4 regions of the Novosphingobium sp. PP1Y genome follow, and region 2 is predicted to be linked to each of the others. Evidence: predicted binding sites of a transcription regulator. Region 2 holds the regulator's gene; each other region holds the start of a gene.
What was found. The regulator LexA, encoded in region 2, represses DNA repair genes until DNA is damaged. The targets are predictions, from matches to a motif close to GTTCCNCNCTTGTTCT.
Positions count from the first base shown of each region.

Region 1: recA (recombinase RecA) is a predicted target of LexA. The motif match lies at 2,968-2,983, and genes of this name have one in related genera.
Region 3: PP1Y_RS07325 (ribonucleoside-diphosphate reductase subunit alpha) is a predicted target of LexA. The motif match lies at 2,360-2,375, and genes of this name have one in related genera.
Region 4: PP1Y_RS21115 (PA0069 family radical SAM protein) is a predicted target of LexA. The motif match lies at 3,091-3,106, and genes of this name have one in related genera.

Region 1 is NC_015580.1:3,242,887-3,248,072, reverse strand. Features, by position in the region: gene PP1Y_RS21330 (DUF2062 domain-containing protein) at 1-407, shown strand, start outside; gene PP1Y_RS21325 (PAS domain-containing sensor histidine kinase) at 425-2,857, shown strand; gene recA (recombinase RecA) at 3,059-4,135, shown strand; gene alaS (alanine--tRNA ligase) at 4,349-5,186, shown strand, end outside.
Region 2 is NC_015580.1:2,848,290-2,853,475, forward strand. Features, by position in the region: gene moaC (cyclic pyranopterin monophosphate synthase MoaC) at 1-371, shown strand, start outside; gene PP1Y_RS19460 (molybdopterin molybdotransferase MoeA) at 371-1,594, shown strand; gene lexA (transcriptional repressor LexA) at 1,679-2,374, shown strand; gene PP1Y_RS19470 (ComEC/Rec2 family competence protein) at 2,459-4,648, opposite strand; gene gltX (glutamate--tRNA ligase) at 4,678-5,186, shown strand, end outside.
Region 3 is NC_015580.1:248,957-254,142, forward strand. Features, by position in the region: gene nadB (L-aspartate oxidase) at 1-1,538, shown strand, start outside; gene PP1Y_RS07320 (GlsB/YeaQ/YmgE family stress response membrane protein) at 1,631-1,876, opposite strand; gene PP1Y_RS07325 (ribonucleoside-diphosphate reductase subunit alpha) at 2,480-4,522, shown strand; gene PP1Y_RS07330 (hypothetical protein) at 4,665-5,132, opposite strand.
Region 4 is NC_015580.1:3,193,103-3,198,288, forward strand. Features, by position in the region: gene PP1Y_RS21095 (N-formylglutamate amidohydrolase) at 1-799, opposite strand, end outside; gene cpdR (cell cycle two-component system response regulator CpdR) at 963-1,337, shown strand; tRNA gene PP1Y_RS21105 (tRNA-Val) at 1,437-1,511, shown strand; gene PP1Y_RS21110 (NADP-dependent isocitrate dehydrogenase) at 1,746-2,969, shown strand; gene PP1Y_RS21115 (PA0069 family radical SAM protein) at 3,116-4,186, shown strand; gene PP1Y_RS21120 (hypothetical protein) at 4,299-4,580, shown strand; gene PP1Y_RS21125 (long-chain fatty acid--CoA ligase) at 4,620-5,186, opposite strand, start outside.

The DNA of each region.
Region 1 (5,186 bases), 390 kb from region 2:
CCGCGTTCCTCGCGCTTCCAGCGCGCGCCAATGTGTCGATCGCCGCGCTCGTTACCTTCGTGACCAATCCTTTCACCTTGCCGTTCTGGGTGGTGGTCGCCAATCGGGTGGGTCGCTTCTTCCTGCATGTCGATCCCACGGGAGTGGCGTCCGCGGTCGGCAGCGGCATGGACCACAGCGGCTGGGATACGCTCGTCTGGTTCGCTCAGTCCGCGGGGTTCGCTGCCGTCGGCTTCATCGTGCTTGCCATCGTCGCTTCAGCGCTCGGCTATGTTCTTTCTGGCCTGATCTGGCGCAGCTGGATCGGCCGCAAGCACCGTGCCCGCCGCCTTCGCCACGCCCAGGCCCGTGCCGAGCGCGAGGCCCGCGCCCGCGAGGCCGGTGCGTCGCTTGAGGCGGCTGCGTGAAGCTGATCGACGAGGCCATGCGCCAGGGTCGCCAGACCGACTTCCTGGTGGTCGGCCTCGCGATGGCTTTCAGCGTGTTGCTGGTCGGTCTCGCCACTCAGGATTCGCTCGCCACTTCCGTCTATCTCGGCGCGATCGTTGCCTTGGCGGGGCTGGCCTGGTTGATCGTTCGCAACCGGCCTCAGGAGGCCGAGGCCGAGTTCGCCCAGCCTGACTGGTCGGTAACGGTCGCCGCGATCGACCGGCCGGACATGGCCATTGCCGTGACCGATCGCGCCGGACGGCTGACTTGCGCCAATGCCAGCTTCGAGGCGTGGTTCGGCACCGGTTACGCGCCGCCGCGCCTTCCGCTCGACGAACTTTCGCTTGAACGTCTTGCCGATGCCAGCCGCGCAGCCTGGCGCGACGGCGCCGCTTCGGCCGATGTGGCCGCCGGGCCCGAGTATCCCGGCGGAGCGCGGCAGTGGCGGATCGAAGTGCGCCGTTCCGGTCGCGGCGACGACTTTCTCGTCTGGCGCATCGCGCCGGTCAGTTCGGTGGACCTCATCGGCGATATCGTGACCCAGCTTGAGGGCAAGCTTGGCAAGGGCCTCGCCCGTGCCGGGATCGGCGCTGCCCTGGTCGAACCGGACGGCATGATCCGCGCCGCCAGCAAGGGTTTCGCGCTGCGCGCTGCCGGCGACGAGGCAATCGATCTCACCGGCGAGGATTTCGTCTCGCTGCTCAGCCAGGAGGAAGGCGAGCGCATCGGCTGGGCGCGCGACAATGGCCGCGGCAGCCCGCTGGTCCTCTATCACGTGCCAGTCGCCGATCCGGACTCGCCGGTCGAGCCAGACCCCAACACGACTCCTTCACTGATGTTGGTGATGGAGGCCGGACAGGGGATCGGCGCAGCGGGCGGCGGCGGGAATTCCGCGCCGCATCTGGAAGCCCTGCTCAGCCAGTTGCCTCTCGGCCTCGCCATGGCCGACCGTGACGGGCACCTCCTGTTCGCCAACCCCGCCTTCATGCGCGCGGCCGGACGCGAAGGGCAGGATCCGCCGACTTATCCCACCGACCTCGTCGTTCGCGAGGACAAGCGTGCGCTGTCCGAATCGATCCGCCGTTTCGCGCAAGGGCCCGCTGCCGCAGGCGACATCGCGATTCGCCTGACTGCGCAGCCCGACGATCCGGTCTCGCTCAGCCTTGCAGGTGTGCGTGGGCTGGGTGAGCCCGCGGTCCTGCTTGGCCTGACCGACACTTCGGAGGAAACCCGGCTCAAGCGGCAGGTCGCCCAGGCCACGAAGATGCAGGCGGTCGGCCAGTTGGCCGGCGGCGTCGCGCATGATTTCAACAATGTGCTGACCGCGATCCTGGGGACCTGCGACCTCATGCTGATGCGCCATACGCCGGGCGACTCGGACTATGACGACATCCAGCAGATCCGCGCCAATTCGAACCGTGCCGCATCGCTGACCCGCCAGCTGCTCGCCTTCTCGCGTCAGCAGACGCTGCGGCCCGAAGTGCTGCAGCTGCCCGACGTCGTTGCCGATGTGTCGCAGATGCTGCGCCGCCTGATCGGTGAGAAGATCGAGCTGGTCGTTTCGCACGACCGCGATCTCGGACCGGTGCGCGCCGACCCGACCCAGCTCGAGCAGGTCATCGTCAACCTCGCGGTCAACGCGCGCGATGCGATGCAGTCGTCCAGCGCCAAGAAGGGCGGTGACGGCTCGGGCGTCCTCACCCTCGCGACGCGCAAGGTGACCACGACCGACGTGCGCGCGATGCGCAGCGAGATCATCCCGGCGGGCGAGTACACCGCGCTCATCGTCGAGGATACCGGAGGCGGCATCGCGCCCGAGCATCTGGGCAAGATCTTCGAGCCGTTCTTCACCACCAAGGAGCAGGGCAAGGGCACCGGGTTGGGGCTTTCGACCGTTTACGGCATCGTCAAGCAGTCGGGCGGCTTCATCTTCGCCGAGAGCGAAGTGGGCAAGGGCACGCGCTTCATCGTCTACCTGCCGGTCTATCACGTTGCTCCGGGCACGACGCCGACTCCGTCGGTCAAGGAAGAGGCGCCCGTGCTGAGCCAGTGGGCCGGCGGCGGGCGCATCCTTCTGGTCGAGGACGAGGACCCGGTGCGCATGGTCGCCGAGCGCTCGCTCACGCGGCAGGGCTACGAAGTCACCAGCGCCCGCGACGGGGAAGAGGGGCTCGCGCTCGTGGAAGAGGGCGGCCAGTTCGATATCGTCGTTTCCGACGTCGTCATGCCTTCGCTCGACGGCCCGGCCATGGCGCGCGAAATCCGCAGGCTGCAGCCGAACCTGCCGGTACTGTTCATGTCGGGTTATGCCGAGGAACAGCTGCGCAAGGAGATCGGCCTGTCGAATGCCTGGTTCATGCCCAAGCCGTTCTCGGTCCAGCAGCTTTCCGAAAAAGTGGGCGAGGTCCTCGCGCGCACGGCCAAGTAAGGCCCGGCGCTCCCTAACGTGTTGATTTCCGGCCCGCTGTCCGCGCTGCGGTCCGGCGCCTTCTCGCGCTGCCTGCGCCTGCCGCAATTAAATTTGGGAAAACTCCCGTTGTTCCCCTCTTGTTCACGGAGAACAAACGCGATACATCGGGGTCCGCGACGTTGACCTTTCCGGTCAGGCCGGTAGCAAAGGGGAAGTGAAATGGCTGCTCAGCTCAAGCTGATCCAGGAAGGCAAGGATAAGGACTCCATGGACCGTCAGAAGGCGCTCGACGCAGCGCTCGCCCAGATCGATCGCGCGTTCGGCAAGGGCAGCGCGATGAAGCTCGGCTCGAAGGAGACGATGCAGGTCGAAGCGATCTCGACCGGCTCGCTCGGGCTGGATATTGCGCTTGGAGTCGGCGGACTTCCCAAGGGCCGCGTGATCGAAGTCTACGGGCCGGAAAGCTCGGGCAAGACCACGCTGGCACTGCATGTCATCGCCGAAGCGCAGAAGGCCGGCGGCACCGCTGCCTTCATCGATGCCGAGCACGCGCTCGACCCGGTCTATGCCAAGAAGCTGGGCGTCGACATCGACGAGCTGATCGTCTCGCAGCCCGACACCGGCGAGCAGGCGCTCGAAATCACCGATACGCTGGTGCGCTCGAACGCGATCGACGTGCTGGTGGTCGACTCGGTCGCCGCGCTCGTTCCCCGGGCGGAGATCGAAGGTGAGATGGGCGACAGCCACGTCGGCCTCCAGGCCCGCCTGATGAGCCAGTCGCTGCGCAAGCTGACCGGCTCGATCAACCGTTCGAAGTGCATGGTGATCTTCATCAACCAGCTGCGCATGAAGATCGGCGTCATGTACGGCAACCCGGAGACCACCACCGGCGGCAATGCGCTCAAGTTCTATGCCTCGGTCCGTCTCGACATCCGCCGTACCGGGCAGATCAAGGACCGTGATGAAATCATCGGCAACGCAACCCGCGTGAAGGTGGTCAAGAACAAGGTCGCGCCGCCGTTCAAGCAGGTCGAATTCGACATCATGTACGGCGAGGGCATCTCCAAGATCGGCGAAATTCTCGACCTCGGCGTCAAGGCCGGCATCGTCGAGAAGTCGGGCGCCTGGTTCTCCTACGATTCGATTCGCATCGGTCAGGGGCGTGAGAACTCGAAGAACTACCTGCGCGAGAATCCCGAGGTCTGCGAACGTCTTGAAAAGGCGATCCGCGCCAAGACCGAAGGGCTGGCCGAGGAAATGATGGCAGGCCCCTCGGACGAGGATGGCGCCGAATAAGTCGTCCGCCCCTTTGCAGGAACAGGAACCCCGGTGCGTTGCGCCGGGGTTTTTGCTTGGGGGAGGCACGGTGCGCGAAGGCCTGCGCGACCGGCAAAGCTACCTCCGGCGTAGCCGATTTGCCGCATATCTGCGGATTATCGCAAAAACCGAACAGCCTGACGGTGCCTTATAGCTTGTCGGTTTCGCGCCTGTGCCTTATCGGCCCGAATTATGCAGACGACCAACGAAATCCGCCGGTCCTTCCTCGACTATTTCGCCAGTAATGGTCACGAGGCCGTCCAGTCCGCGCCGCTCGTTCCCTACAACGACCCGACGCTGATGTTCGTGAATGCCGGCATGGTGCCGTTCAAGAACGTGTTCACCGGCCTTGAGACCCGCGCCACCCCGCGCGCGACGTCCTCTCAGAAGTGCGTACGCGCCGGCGGCAAGCACAATGACCTCGACAATGTCGGCTATACCGCGCGCCATCACACTTTCTTCGAAATGCTGGGGAATTTCTCCTTCGGCGATTACTTCAAGGAACAGGCGATCACCCACGCCTGGACCCTGCTGACAAAGGAATGGGCACTTCCGGTCGAGAAGCTGCTGGTGACGGTCTATCACACCGACGACGAGGCCTTCGACCTGTGGAAGAAGATCGCCGGCCTGCCTGAATCGAAGATCATCCGCATTCCCACCAAGGACAATTTCTGGGCGATGGGCGACGATGGCCCGTGCGGTCCGTGCTCGGAAATCTTCTACGACCACGGCGACCACATCTGGGGCGGCCCTCCGGGAAGCCCCGAGGAAGACGGCGACCGCTTCATCGAGATCTGGAACCTCGTGTTCATGCAGTTCGAGCAGGCCGCGGGCGAAATCGTCGGCGATCTGCCCAAGCCCTCGATCGACACCGGCATGGGGCTCGAGCGTATCTCTGCAGTCATGCAGGGCGTCCATGACAATTACGACATCGACACCTTCAAGGCGCTGATCGCCGCTTCCGAGCACCTCACCGGCGTGGCCGCCGAAGGCGACAGCCGCGCGAGCCACCGGGTCATTGCCGATCACT
Region 2 (5,186 bases):
CAGCCGAGGCACTCGCGGCGATCCGCGCCGGGGATGCCCCCAAGGGCGACGTGCTGGGCACCGCGCGCATCGCCGGGATCATGGCGGGCAAGCGCACCGGGGACCTGATCCCGATGTGCCACCCGCTCGCCATCGATGCGATCAATGTCGATTTCAGCTTCGAGGACGAAGCCGTCAGGGCCACGGCGACGGCCTCGCTCACCGGCAAGACCGGCGTGGAAATGGAAGCCATCACGGCCGTTTCCGTGGCGCTGGTGACGATCTACGACATGGCCAAGGCGCTCGACAAGGGCATGGTCATCGGCGACATCCGCCTGATCGAGAAGCGCGGCGGCAAGTCCGGGACCTGGCGCGCGGAGGACCGGCACTGATGGCAGGTCCCGCGCCGATCCCGCTCGAAGATGCCCAGGCCCGCCTGCTTGCACTGGCCGAAGCACTAGCGGTCGAGCGCGTCGACGTCGAAAGCGCGCTGGGCCGCTTCCTGGCCGAACCGCTGCTGGCGCGGCGCACCCAGCCTTCCGCCCATCTCTCCGCGATGGACGGCTATGCAATGATCGAAGGCGACCTCACCGGGCCATGGCAGGTGATCGGTGAAAGCGCCGCAGGCCACCCCTTTACCGGCACGCTGCAAAAGGGCGAGGCCGTGCGGATCTCGACCGGCGCGATCATGCCCGCCGATGCCGGCGTCGTGATCCTGCAGGAAGACCTTGGGCGGGAAGGCAACCTCATTACCCTCAGCGGCGATCTGCCCGAACCGCCGCACAAGCACATCCGCCCTTGCGGAATGGATTTCACGGCAGGGCAAGAAGTGCTGGGCGAAGGAGTCCGCATCGGCCCGGCGCATATCGCGCTGGCCCTCTCCGCGGGTCATCGCCACCTGCCGGTGCGCCGCATGCCGAAAGTCGCGGTGATCGACAGCGGCGATGAACTGGCCGCCGATCCGGAGACCTGCCCTGCGCACCAGATCCCCGCGAGCAACGGCGCCATGCTGGTCTCGCTGGTTGGCGCCCTGCCGGTCGAGGCGCAGCGAATCGGCCCCGTGACCGACACGCTCGATGCGCTGATCGGCGCTTTCGACGAGGCCGCCGATTGCGACATGATCGTCACCAGCGGCGGAGCCTCGGTAGGCGATCACGATCTCGTGCGCCCGGCTCTCGAACGCTGGGGCGCAAGGCTCGACTTCTGGCGCGTCGCCATCAAGCCGGGCAAGCCGATCCTTGTTGCCACCCGCGAACGCAGCAGCGGCGGCACGCAGATCATCATCGGCCTGCCGGGCAATCCGGTTTCGAGCATGGTCACCGCCTATCTCTTTGTCCTGCCGATGCTGCGCGCAATGCTAGGGGCAAACCGTTCGCTGCCAATGCAGATCTCGACCGTTCTGGACGCACCGCTCAGGGCCATCGGCCACCGCCGCGAATTCCTGCGCGGCTACTGGAACGGCGAGAGCGTGGTGCCCATGACGCTGCAGGACAGCGGTGCACTCAGCGCCCTTGCGGCCAGCAATGTGCTGATCGATCGTCCCGCGCATGCACCGGCCGCCACGCCCGGAGACACGGTGCGGGTGTTCCTGCTCGAAAACGGCGGTATTGCTTGACGTTCCAGAATCTGTTGCTTAATTGTTCTCTCATTGTTCACAAGCAGAACAACGCTCGGGGACGCAGAGAAAGAGGCAACGAAGATGTTGACGCGCAAGCAGCATGAATTGCTCAAGTTCATTCAGGTCCGGCTTGAAGAAAGCGGCATCTCGCCCAGCTTCGAGGAGATGAAGGAAGCGCTCGACCTCAAGTCGAAGTCGGGCGTGCACCGCCTCATTTCCGCGCTTGAGGAACGCGGCTTCATCCGCCGCCTGCCGAACCGCGCCCGCGCGCTGGAAATCCTGCGCCAGCCCGAAGACGTCACCAGCAAGCCCGCGACGAAGGCCGCCGCTCCTGCCGGTAAGGAATCGCTTGCCGCGCTCAAGCAGCCCGAACGCACGCCCCAACCGGCGAACGACGTCATCGAGATTCCGCTGCACGGTCGCATCGCTGCCGGTGTTCCCATCGAGGCGCTCGAAGGACAGTCGATGCTTCCGGTTCCGGCAGCCCTGCTCGGCTCGGGCGAACACTACGCGCTTGAGGTTTCGGGCGATTCGATGGTCGAGGCCGGCATTCTCGACGGCGACTTTGCCCTGATCCGTCGCACCAACACCGCACGCGACGGCGAAATCGTCGTCGCCCTGGTTCGTGGCGAGGAAGCGACGCTCAAGTATCTCCAGCGCGATGGCGGCATGGTTCGCCTCGTGCCCGCCAATGCCGCATACGAACCGCAGATCTACGGCCCTGACGAGATCGAGGTTCAAGGCAAGCTCGCAGGGCTGCTGCGCCGCTATCACTGAGCTTGCCCCGGAAAGCGTAACCTTCAGGCGCGCTCTCCGGGAGGCGTACTTTCAGGAAGGCGTACTCTCCGGACAGGGCCGAAATCACGGCCCGCGCGGTTTCCACCAGCCATGGCGGCCCTGCCCTGCCGCCACGGTTTCGACGGATCTGCCGCGCAGCCTGATGGCAAGCCCGCCGGTCCTGTCCAGCATGGTCCGGTCGGCCTTGAGCCAGCGCGGCTTGCAGCTCCATGGCAGCCAGCGGTCGGCAATGACGATATCGGCCTTGTCGCAGGCCGCTGCCAGCGACCGCTCGGGCACCTGGTCGCGGCCTCTGGCGATCAGCAAGTCCCACGATCGACCGGCTCGATCGATCCGTACCGAACAGAAGTCGCGATTGCATCTCGAACCCGGCCACGATGCGAGCGGCGTCAATTCGCCTTCGATCCCTGCGAATTCGCGAAGATTGTCGCGCACATAATCGCTGCCGGTGTCGCGCAAGGTGACGAGCCCATCGCCGCTATCGTCGAGCAGTCCGACATGACGGCCATCGCCGGTCACGAGAATGTCCGGCGGCTCGAGCAGGATGAGCCAGACGATACCGAAACAGGCTGGCACCAGTCCCAGCAGCCGCACGCGCCCGCTCCACAGGCCCAGCCACAGGCCGCCGGTTACGAACAGAAGGAAGCCGCCCGTCCCCATGGCAGGCAAAACCGAAACGGCGCCGGGCAGCGCACTGATCGTGTGCGCGAGGCCCAGCAGTAGGTCGATGAACTGCCCCGCCAGCCACCAGAACGGCCCGCCCAGTCCCACAATGTCGCACAGCAGCGCGAGGGCAATGCAGGGCATGACCGCGAAAGTCGTGAGCGGGATGGCAAGCACATTGGCCAGCGCACCATAAGCTCCGGCGCGATGGAAATGGTAGAAGCCGATCGGCATGAGGACGAGTTCGATGACGAAGCCCGTTACGAACAGCATTGCTGCTTGCCGCATAAGCCGCGAAAGCCACGATTCCTCTCGCGGTGCCAGGAACCGGCGAACCGGCCCGCTGGTCGCCAGCGCCACAATCGCAAGTACGGCCGCAAAGCTCATCTGGAAGCTTGGCCCTGTCAGCGATTCGGGCCAGAGCAGCAGGACCGCGAACCCGGCGACAGCCAGAAGCCGAAGCGAGATTGCCTCGCGCCCCAGCGCCAGCGCGACAAGCACGAGCATCGCCCCGATGCAGGAACGGACCGTCGGCACTTGCGAGCCCGTCAACAGGGTATAGGCAATCCCGGACAGAGCACCGCACAGCGCCGCCACCACCGGGAGCCGGAACCGCAAGGCCAGCGCGGGCGAAAGCGCGAGCAACCGCAACGAGAGAAAATAGGCAGCCCCGATTACCGCGCTGACGTGAAGACCGCTGATCGCCAGGAGATGCGCAAGACCAGCATCGCGCATCGCCTGCGCATCGTTCTCTGCAATGCCTCCGCGGTCCCCGCTCGCCAGAGCCGCGGCAATCCCGCTTTCCGGACCGCTCATCCGCGCACGGACATGTCGGGAAAGCGCGCTACGCGTAGATTCGAGCATATCGCCCTTGCCGCCCAACCTGAGGATCTCGACTTTGCCGTTGACGCTCCCACTTGCAGCAAGGCCGGAGAACCACGCGGTGCGCGCAAAATTATACCCACCTGGAAACATCGGCGGAGCCGGCGGCATCAACCGCGCCTCAAAGCGAATCACCGCCCCTGACGAAACGGATGCAACGCCCAGATCGTCGGGAACATTAAGCCGAACCTTTATCGACCGCCCCGAGCCCGGTTCCCGCGTTGCGACGATCCATCTGACCCGCTGTTCGGCGGGCTGTTCTTCAACACCTAGCACTTTTCCAAGGAACATTCCCGAGACCGGGCGATCGATTGCGTCCTGTCCCACCAGCGCCGATTTGCTCCACACCGTCAGGCAACCGGCGAGAAACATGAGAAAAACTGCGCAGGCTGCCACTCGCATGTGGGGAAAGCGCTCACGATCCGGCCAGATCCACGCCGCGAAAGCTGCCATGGCACTGCTTCCGACGACACATCCGGCCCAATGGAACGGTCCGGGAAGGCCGAACCACGCCGCGATTCCCGCGCCGAATGAGACGACCAGCCAAGGCCCGCGATCGAAGCCAGCAACAGAAAGAAATCGCTCCAGGCCCGCCAAAACCCTCGACAACTCGCTCTTGCTGTTCCATGGCCGATGCTGCAATGCAGCGCCCCCGGCGAGGCCGCGGCTTGCGTTATTTTCATCTCGGGCTTTGGCTTGGCTGGCCATGGCGAACATTGGACAGGAAGGGATTTACAATGGCAAGCGGCAGTGCATCGAGCGGATCGAACGGCCAGTCAGCCGTCGTTACGCGCTTTGCCCCCTCGCCCACGGGTTACCTTCACATCGGCGGCGCCCGTACGGCGCTGTTCAACTGGCTCTTCGCCCGCCATCACGGCGGCAAATACCTGCTTCGCATCGAAGACACCGACCGCGCCCGTTCGACCGAACCGGCCATCGACGCGATCTTCGACGGCCTGACCTGGCTCGGCCTCGAAGGCGACGAAGAACCGGTATTCCAGTTCGCGCGCTCGCAGCGCCACGCCGAAGTGGCCGCCCAATTACTTGAATCCGGTCACGCCTATCGCTGCTACCTCACGACCGAGGAACTCGCCGAGCGCCGCCAGAAGGCGCAGGAAGAGCGCCGCCCGTTTCGCATCGACAGCGAATGGCGCGACGCCGATCCCGCGACCTGGCCGAGCGATCGCCCCTACGTCGTGCGCATCAAGGCCCCGCGCGATGGCGAGACCGTAATCGACGATCTCGT
Region 3 (5,186 bases), 1.3 Mb from region 2:
CGGGCCTTACCGCAGCTCTGGCACTGGCCTCGAAGCTCAAGGTTCTGGTCCTCGCCAAGGGCCAGTTGACCGGTGGCTCCACTGCTTGGGCGCAGGGCGGCATTGCAGCCGTACTGGATGCCGGTGACACCTTTGAAGAGCATATCCGTGACACGATGGTCGCCGGTGCGGGCCTGAACCGGCTCGAGACGGTCGAATACGTCGTCGAGCGCGCGCCCAGCGCAATCGGACGGCTGGTCGAGCTGGGCGTGCCGTTCAACATGGAAGGCGATGCGCTGCACCTGACGCGCGAAGGCGGCCATTCCCACCGCCGCATCGTCCACGTCAACGATGCCACCGGCTGGGCCGTGCAGCAGGCGCTGCTCAAGGCTGCCGAGGACAGCCCCAACATCACCCTGCTGCCGGGCCGTTCGTGCATCGACCTCATCACCGGACGGCACGAGATGCGCTATTCCGGCTCGGGGCGCATCTGGGGCGTCTATGCGCTCAACGAACAGACCGGGCACGTCGAGGCCTATACGGCGCGCGCCACGGTGCTCGCCACCGGCGGGGCGGGGCGCGTCTATCGCTTCAGCACCGCCCCGCGCGGCGCCACCGGGGACGGGATCGCCATGGCCTGGCGCGCCGGTGCGCGCGTCTCCAACATGGAGATGATGCAGTTTCATCCGACCTGCCTCTACAATCTGGAGGTCAAGAACTTCCTGATCACCGAGGCGGTGCGCGGCGAGGGCGGGCACCTCAAGCACCCGGTTACCGGCCACCGCTTCATGCCCGATTATGACGAGCGGGCCGAACTGGCGCCGCGCGACGTGGTCGCGCGCGCGATCGACGACCAGATCAAGCGCTACGGCCTGGACTACGTCCACCTCGATATCAGCCACCGTCCGCCCGAATTCGTGAAGGAGCACTTCCCGAACATTTACGAGAAGCTGATCTCGCTGGGCATCGACATGACGAAGGAGCCGATCCCGGTGGTGCCGGCGCAGCACTACACTTGCGGCGGCGTGCTGGTGGACCTCGACGGGCGGACCGACCTGCCCGGGCTCTATGCCGCGGGCGAGTGCACCGAAAGCGGGTTGCACGGCGCGAACCGCCTCGCGTCCAATTCGCTGCTGGAATGCTTCGTCTTCGGCGAGGCCGCGGCCGCGCACATTCTCGATCACTGGGACGCCTTCGATGCTCCGCCGCCGATCCGCGACTGGGACGAAAGCCGCGTCACCGATTCGGACGAGGAAGTCGTCATCAAGCAGAACTGGACCGAGATCCGCCGGTTCATGTGGAACTACGTCGGCATCGTGCGCACCACCAAGCGGTTGGAACGCGCGATGCACCGCATCCAGATGCTCAACGGCGAAGTGGAGGAATACTACCGCCACTTCCGCGTCTCGACCGATCTCGTCGAACTGCGCAACCTGCTGCAGTCGGCGGAACTGATCGTGCAGTCGGCCCTGCGCCGTCATGAAAGCCGCGGCCTGCACTTCACGCTCGATTATCCCCGGACGCTTCCCGAGGCGCAGGACACCGTAATGGTGCCCTAGGCGCGCGGGGCCGGGTTCGGGTTCTCCATCGCGCAATCCCCACCGCCTTCCCCGCCAGGGCGGGCAGCGGGGCGCGCTTCAGCCTTCGGAAATCAGGCGCCGATTCCGAGCAGCCGACCGAGGAAGATCAGCACGATGGCACCGATGATCGAGGCGAGGCAGCCGGCGCGGCTGAAGTCGCGCTGACCACGGCTGGAGACCAGCCCGGCGACGAGAGAACCGCCGATGCCCAGCAGGATCGTCGCGATCCAGCCCATGTCGACCGCGCCCGGGTAGAAGAAACGCGCCAGCACGCCGATGATGAGGCCGCTGATGATTGCGCCGATGATGTTGAGCATGATTTCGTTTCCCTCCTGCCAGTCCGTTCTCGAATCAGGCTGCCTTATAACCGTTGAAAGACAAGACGGTTGCATCCCGCCATGGCCTGCTTGCGAAAGCCCCGGCAGGCAACTGGGGCTCGCGATCAGGGCACCGGAGGTCTCGTTTCGTCGTATTCCTGATTCGGTTCGTCGTCAGATTACTGGGGAAAAATTTTTCGGCGCAGGCGTGACATTCGGACTTGCCAGAGACGCGGGTGAAGGACTTCCCACGCGTCGCGAGAGCGGCGGGGCTGTCCAGCCGTCCGATGCGAAGCCCGTCGGATCAGGGGCCCCCCTCTTGCAGTGAAATCCAGAACAGGCACTATGGGTTGTGTCGCAGCGGCGGCCGGGGCTCAATACCTAGAGGGATCGCAAGTGGGCGGATCAGGGCCCACCAGGGGGCGAGTCCCGGTGTGAAGGCCGACCGGAAGCCTCTAGGGCCAAGGCGGAACGGGTAATTCCGTTCTCTTTTTGTACCATATCTGGTAGGTGGGAATCCAGATCCTCGCCGACTCGTGACGGTACCGCCCGGCCGATGCGGAAAAGATGACGCTGCTTTCGGGCAGTTCGATGACAAGTGCGATGACACGGGGGCGAAAAGTGGATTTCAGGAACGAAAGCGACGCGGTCGTGGAAAGTGCTGACGTGGAACATGTCGGGGCGGTGGCTTCGGATACGGACTGTGCCGTAGGGGCGCAGGACGCGAGCAAACAGAACAAGGAGACGGGCAAGGGCCCGGCAGTCGCCATGGATAAATCCGACATCGCAACCGCAGATCTGGTCGACGCGGCGAAGGCACCGCGCAAGAGCGATTCGAAGACCATCCATGACCGCCGCTTCAAGGTCGTCACGGATGACAGCCGCGATGCGCTCCTGACCGATTTCGGCAAGGAGACGCTGGACGACCGCTACCTGCTGCCCGGCGAGAAGTACCAGGACATCTTCGCGCGCGTCGCGGATGCCTATGCCGACGATCAGGAGCATGCGCAGCGGCTCTACGACTACATCTCGAAGCTGTGGTTCATGCCCGCTACCCCGGTCCTGTCGAACGGCGGCACCGGGCGCGGCCTGCCGATCTCGTGCTACCTGAACTCGGTGGACGACAGCCTCGAGGGCATCGTCGCGACCTGGAACGAGAACGTCTGGCTCGCCTCGCGCGGCGGCGGCATCGGCACCTACTGGGGCTCGGTGCGCGGCATCGGCGAACCGGTGGGCCTCAACGGCAAGACCAGCGGCATCATTCCCTTCGTGCGCGTGATGGACTCGCTGACCCTCGCGATCTCGCAAGGTTCGCTGCGCCGCGGCTCGGCAGCCTGCTACATCGACGTCTCGCACCCCGAGATCGAGGAGTTCCTCGAGATCCGCAAGCCCTCGGGCGATTTCAACCGCAAGGCGCTCAACCTGCACCACGGCGTGCTGCTCACCGACGAGTTCATGGAAGCCGTGCGCGATGGCCGTGAGTTCGAGCTCAAGAGCCCGCGCGACGGTTCGGTGCGCGGTTCGGTCAATGCCCGCTCGCTGTTCCAGAAGCTGGTCGAAACCCGCCTGGCCACCGGCGAGCCCTACATCGTCTTCTCCGACACCGTGAACCGCATGATGCCCAAACATCACCGTGATCTCGGCCTCAAGGTCTCGACCTCGAACCTTTGCTCGGAAATCACCCTGCCCACGGGCCGCGACCACCTCGGCAACGACCGTACGGCGGTGTGCTGCCTGTCCTCGCTCAACCTGGAAACCTGGGACCAGTGGAAGGGCGAGAAGCGCTTCGTGGAAGACGTGCTGCGCTTCCTCGACAACGTGCTGCAGGACTACATCGACCGCGCGCCGGACGAGATGGCCCGTGCCAAGTATTCGGCCATGCGCGAACGCTCGGTCGGCATGGGCGTGATGGGCTTCCACTCGTTCCTGCAGCAGAAGGGCATCGCCTTCGAAAGCGCGATGGCCAAGGCGCTCAACCTGCAGATGTTCCAGTACATCAACCAGAAGGCCAACGAGGCCTCGATGATGCTCGCCAAGGAACGCGGCCCGTGCCCGGACGCGGCCGATCAGGGCGTGATGGAACGGTTCAGCTGCAAGATGGCGATCGCGCCGACCGCGTCGATCTCGATCATCTGCGGCGGCACCTCGGCCTGCATCGAGCCGATCCCGGCCAACATCTACACCCACAAGACGCTTTCGGGCTCCTTCGTGGTGAAGAACCCCTACCTGCAGAAGCTGCTGGCCTCGAAGTCGAAGGACTCCACCAACGTGTGGAACTCGATCCTCGAGCATGGCGGCTCGGTCCAGCAGCTCGACTTCCTCTCGCCCGAGGAAAAGGCGATCTACAAGACCAGCTTCGAGATCGACCAGCGCTGGCTGCTCGAATTCGCGGCCGACCGCACGCCCTATATCGACCAGGCCCAGTCGCTGAACCTGTTCATCCCGGCCGACGTCGACAAGTGGGACCTGATGATGCTGCACTTCCAGGCCTGGGAGAGGGGCATCAAGTCGCTTTACTACCTGCGCTCCAAGTCGGTGCAGCGCGCCGGTTTCGCCGGCGGTGTGGAAGCGGACAATACCAAGGTCGCACCCAAGTTCGAGATCGGCGAGACCACCGACTACGACGAGTGTCTTGCCTGCCAATAAGGGAATTGCCGGGGGGCGGCATTTGCTCAGCCCCGACACGGACTCCCAGCGGAAGCGGCTCCCGGTTTTCCGGGGGCCGTTTTCGTTTGAGCCCGGATGAAGAGAGGCACGCCGTTCGGGCAGGGCTTCTCGCCGACCGGGATTACTCCACGGTCATTCGGAACGGCAGTTCGATGTCGATCTTCACCCGGTAATTGGGTCCGTTGGTCCCGCTGCGGTCGGCCACCATCACGATCACCGCGCTGCACTTCACCATTGCGTGCGAAAGGTGCCAGCGCTTGAGCCATTCGCGAAACTGCGTGGTCAGGGTGCGCGGGCAGGAGCCGATCACGATATCGTCGATGGTGACGACGACATCGCCCCGGCTGTTCGCATGGTCCTCGTCAAGGTCGAGGGTCGCGATGCATTCGTGCTTGCGGCGCGGGCCATCGCCATTGCCTGCAATCGTCTTGAGCTCGGGCTGATAGTGCGAGGTGCGCACGATTTCGTGGCGGAATTCACCCTTGCCGTGAAGGAAAAGGAAGCGCGTTTCGCCGCCGGGCACGGGTAGCAGGTCGGCATTGATCGGCACCGCGCCAGGGCGCGTGGCCCTGTCAAGGATGACCGGCAAGATCAACCACTTCAAAAACTGTACGAATTTCTTCCAGATACCCACTTTTGCACG
Region 4 (5,186 bases), 340 kb from region 2:
GGTCGATCTCGAGCTGGAAAGCATGCAGCCCGCGCTGCGGCTGCGCGTGGCGTTCAAGCACGTAACCCCCGGCATAAGGGCGATTGTGTGCAGCCGGCAGGCCGTGCTCCGCGAAATGGGCAAAGGCCGTGGCGATCACGCTGCCGTGGCAAGTCACACCGAATCGGTCGCCGACGACATATTGCGCGCCCGTAACGCCGAATCGATTCGGCAACGGCGGCATCGAATGCAAATCCAGCAGCAGTGCCGCCCCCCAGCGCTCACGCAGATTGCCCAACTGCTCGGCCAGGGCGTCATGATAAGGCGCGTGAATCCCATCGACCCGGGCGGTAAGATCCTGCCTTGCGTGGCGCGAACGCCACAGTTCTCCCAGGCCGGGCAAGCGCCGCGGAATCAGCCCCAGCCCGCTCAGGACCCGCCGGCTCGGCATCTCTCCATTGCGCTCGGGCCGCGCCGAACGCTCGAACATTTCCCAATCGATATCCTCGGGCGCGCGATTGAGATCGATCATCGCTCGCGGGGCGTGGGCCATCAGCAGGCTCGCCCCGGTTCGCGCCGCGATCTCCTCGCCAAGACGATCGACGTAACGGTCCTCCAGCCGCAGCGAGACCGACTCGGGATGGCGCATCTCGCGCAGCAGGCCGCTGGGGTAGACCCTGCCCGCATGGGGGACGGCAACGAGTACGGGTATCGCCGAGGGTTCGGCTGCGGTGATCGTGAAAGCCGGGCTCGCCGGAGCGCCGGGAATCTGCCCTCCCGTTCGTCTTTGCGAATCACTCTCGCCCACTTTGCTCACCATGCCCTTGAAACTGGTCCTTTCACTTTCGCCTGTCAAAACGTCCCGTTCCCGGTCAGTCCCAAATCCAGACGAGAATGTTAACCCGTCCTAGCGTATGACCCATCTTCCGGTCGCACCGAAAGCGACCACGTTCAACGACATGGAAATACGGGACGACAAGGCGATGATCCGCATCCTGCTAGCCGAAGACGATGAGGCGATGCGCACCTATCTGGCACGGGCATTGGAAAATGCCGGATACGATGTGGTTGCCGTCGATTGCGGCACAAGCGCCCTGCCCCATCTGGAAACCGAGACTTTCGACCTGCTGCTTTCGGACATCGTCATGCCAGAGATGGACGGCATCGAACTGGCGCAGCGCTGCGCCGAAGTCTCGCCGATGACCAAGGTCATGTTCATTACCGGTTTTGCCGCCGTCACCCTGCGCGCCAGCCGCGAGGCACCGCAGGCGAAAGTCCTTTCCAAGCCCTTCCATCTTCGCGATCTTGTCATGGAAGTGCAGCGGGTTTTCGGCCTTCCCGAGCACGCTCGACTTTAATTGAAAAATTCCTGCCAAAGCGGCTTGCATCACCTGAAACATGACGCTAGAGGGCCAGTCCTCCGAGCGGGAACGCCCGCAAGGAGCTCTGGACGGAATGGGCGTATAGCTCAGTGGTAGAGCACTATGTTGACATCGTAGGGGTCGCAAGTTCAATCCTTGCTACGCCCACCATTCCCCAGGCCTGATGGCTAGAAACCCGTCGCGAAAGCGGCGGGTTTTCTGCTTTCCGGGACCGGCATGGTGACCGGTCGCAATCGGTCGGAGCGCGCCAACGCCTCCGGGGAAGATCGGATCGACGCCACCGCGCAGGCGAACTGGCGCCAAAATGCCGTTCCTTGCCTTGCTAAGCGTCCACCCTCTCCTTAAGAGACGCCCAAATTCTCATCCCCAGGGGAGCTTTCAAGCATGGCAAAAATCAAGGTAGCAAATCCCATCGTAGAGATGGACGGCGATGAAATGACCCGGATCATCTGGGAATGGATCCGCGAGCGTCTGATTCTCCCCTACCTCGACATCGACCTCAAGTACTATGACCTCTCGGTCACCAAGCGCGACGAGACCGACGACCAGATCACCGTCGACGCCGCCAACGCCACCAAGCAGTATGGCGTTGCCGTGAAGTGCGCGACGATCACCCCCGATGAAGCCCGCGTAGAGGAATTCAGCCTCAAGAAGATGTGGAAGTCGCCCAACGGCACGATCCGCAACATCCTCGGCGGCGTCGTCTTCCGCGAACCCATCGTGATCTCGAACGTTCCCCGCCTGGTTCCGGGCTGGACCGACCCCATCGTCGTGGGCCGTCACGCGTTCGGCGACCAGTACCGCGCCACCGACACCCTGATCCCTGGCCCCGGCAAGCTGCGTCTCGTCTGGGACGGTGAAAACGGCGACAAGATCGACCTCGACGTGTTCGACTTCCCGGCTCCGGGCGTCGCCATGGCCATGTACAACCTCGACGAATCGATCCGCGACTTCGCGCGTGCTTCGTTCAACTACGGCCTCGGCCTGAAGTGGCCGGTCTACCTGTCGACCAAGAACACGATCATGAAGGCCTACGACGGCCGCTTCAAGGATCTGTTCCAGGAAGTGTTCGACACCGAGGGCTTCGCCGAGAAGTTCAAGGAAGCCGGCATCACCTATGAGCACCGCCTGATCGACGACATGGTCGCCTCGGCGCTCAAGTGGTCGGGCAAGTTCGTCTGGGCCTGCAAGAACTACGACGGCGACGTGCAGTCGGACACCGTTGCACAGGGCTTCGGCTCGCTGGGCCTGATGACCTCGGTCCTGATGGCACCCGACGGCAAGACCGTCGAAGCGGAAGCCGCCCACGGCACCGTCACCCGTCACTACCGCCAGCACCAGCAGGGCAAGTCGACCTCGACCAACCCGATCGCCTCGATCTTCGCCTGGACGCGTGGCCTCATGTACCGCGGCAAGTTCGACAACACGCCGGACGTCGTGAAGTTCGCCCAGACCCTCGAGCGCGTCTGCATCGAGACCGTCGAAAGCGGCGCGATGACCAAGGACCTCGCGCTGCTGATCGGTCCCGAGCAGAGCTGGATGACCACCGAGCAGTTCTTCGAAGCCATCGTCGAGAACCTCGAGAAGGAAATGGCCTCCTGGGCCTGACCTTTACGGTCCATGGATTCGAGCAGCTCCGGCTGCCGGAACAGGAAGAGCCCTCCCCCACGCGGGGAGGGCTTTTTCTTTACCTGCACGTCATGCGGCGCAGGTAGCGCCCTTGACTTTTGTTCTCTTTATGTTCACATCGTGGCATGCAACCTCTCAAGGGAAGAGGCGCTGCCAGCGGGGCGCCAAGCTCTCGCTTCAACCTGCCCGGACGGGAAGCCGACGGGGACTGGCTCGACAGCGTCGCCGACATCGACGGCCCTCCCCGCAACCCGGCCACGAGCGTGACCGAGGAGCATCCCCGCACGATCCTGTCTTTCAACAAATCGCCGGATATTCCCTTCGATCGCTCGATCAATGCCTATCGCGGCTGCGAACATGGCTGCATCTACTGTTTCGCGCGGCCCAGCCACGCCTTTCACGACCTTTCGCCCGGCCTCGATTTCGAAACCAGGCTCTTCGCCAAGCCCGATGCGGCAAGGCTCCTGCGCACCACGCTGGCAAAGCCAGGCTATCGGCCGGCACCGATCGCGATGGGAACCAATACCGATCCCTACCAGCCGATCGAGGCGCACTACCGCATCACGCGCGAGATCCTCGAAGTCTGCCTGGAGACGCGCCACCCGGTGACGATCACCACCAAGTCGGACCGGGTCCTGCGCGATCTCGACATCCTGCGCGAGATGGCGCAATTCGATCTGGTGGGCGTGGGCATTTCAGTGACCAGCCTCGATGCCCACCTCTCGCGCCTGCTGGAACCTCGGGCGGCCACCCCGGCCAGGCGAATTGCCGCGCTGGGCAAGCTGGTCGAGGCCGGAATTCCCGCCCATGTCTCGATCGCTCCGGTAATCCCGGCGATCACCGACCAATTCCTGGAGGCGATACTGGAATCCGCGGCAGGGCAAGGCGTGCGCGGCGCCATGTGGATCATGGTGCGCCTGCCCCACGAAGTTGCGCCGCTGTTTCGCGAATGGCTGGAAGTGCACTTCCCCGAGCGAGCCTCCAAGGTCATGGCGACGATTCGCGAGATGCGCGGCGGCAAGGACAACGACCCGCGTTTCTTTGAGCGCATGCGCCCCAGCGGCGTGTGGGCCGATCTGTTCCGCAATCGCTTCCGGCTTGCGGCCAAACGGCATGGCTTCGGCCCGCCGGATCTCCATCTGGACTGCTCCGGTTTCAAGGCGCCCGACGCAAGCGGACAGTTGTCGTTCCTCTAGGCACGTCTCGTCCCTGAACAGGCTCGATTCGGCGCAGGACATGTCAGTTTTGAAACAACTCGCTGGGTGGCGAGTTCTTCGCTGCAGACAAGGAATTCAAAAGGAGGTCTTCATGGCCGAAGAATACACCACCCACGAAACCACACGCGAAACGTCGCAGGCTCCGCACACGACTGTAATTCACGAGAAGAGTTCTTCCAGTGGAACCGGAATCGTCATGGCGGTCATTGTCCTCGTCGCGGTTATCGGCGGGATTTACCTGTTCAGCCAGACATCGAGCAGCGAAGCAGCCAAGGACAACGCCATCGCCAATGCGGCGAACAGCGTGGGCAACGCGGCCGAACAGGTCGGCGACGCCGCCGAGACCGCTGCCGGCAACGCGGCCAACCAGTAATTCGAGCCGAGGCGGCTGCCCGCCTAGCGGCCGCCTTCGTCATACCGGCAGCGTGTAGTCCTTGTATTGCACGCGAAGGTCCTTCTTGCTGATCTTTCCGGTGCCCGTGTGCGGCAGGGCATTCACCAGTTCCACCGCATCGGGCAGCCACCAGCTGGCGACCTTGTCGCGCAGGAATTCGCGCACGTCCTCACCGTGCAGACTGCTGCCACCGCGCGGCACGACGATGAGGAGCGGCCGTTCGTCCCACTTGGGATGCGCAATTCCGATGGCCGCCGCCTCGACGACGTCCGGGTGCCCCACCGCGGCGTTCTCCAGTTCGACCGAGCTTATCCATTCCCCGCCCGACTTGATGACGTCCTTGGTGCGGTCGGTCAGCCTGACCGAACCGTCCGGCATGATCGCCGCCACGTCTCCGGTATCGAACCAGCCCTGTTCATTCGCAGCATCTTCTTCCGCCTTGAAATAGCGCCTGATCGTCCAGGCCCCGCGCACTTGCAGCGCGCCCGAGGCCTTGCCATCGTGAGGCAGCGGCGTTTCATGGTCATCGAGCGAAACGATGCGCACTTCGCTGCCATAGACCACCCTGCCCTGCAGGCATTTGCG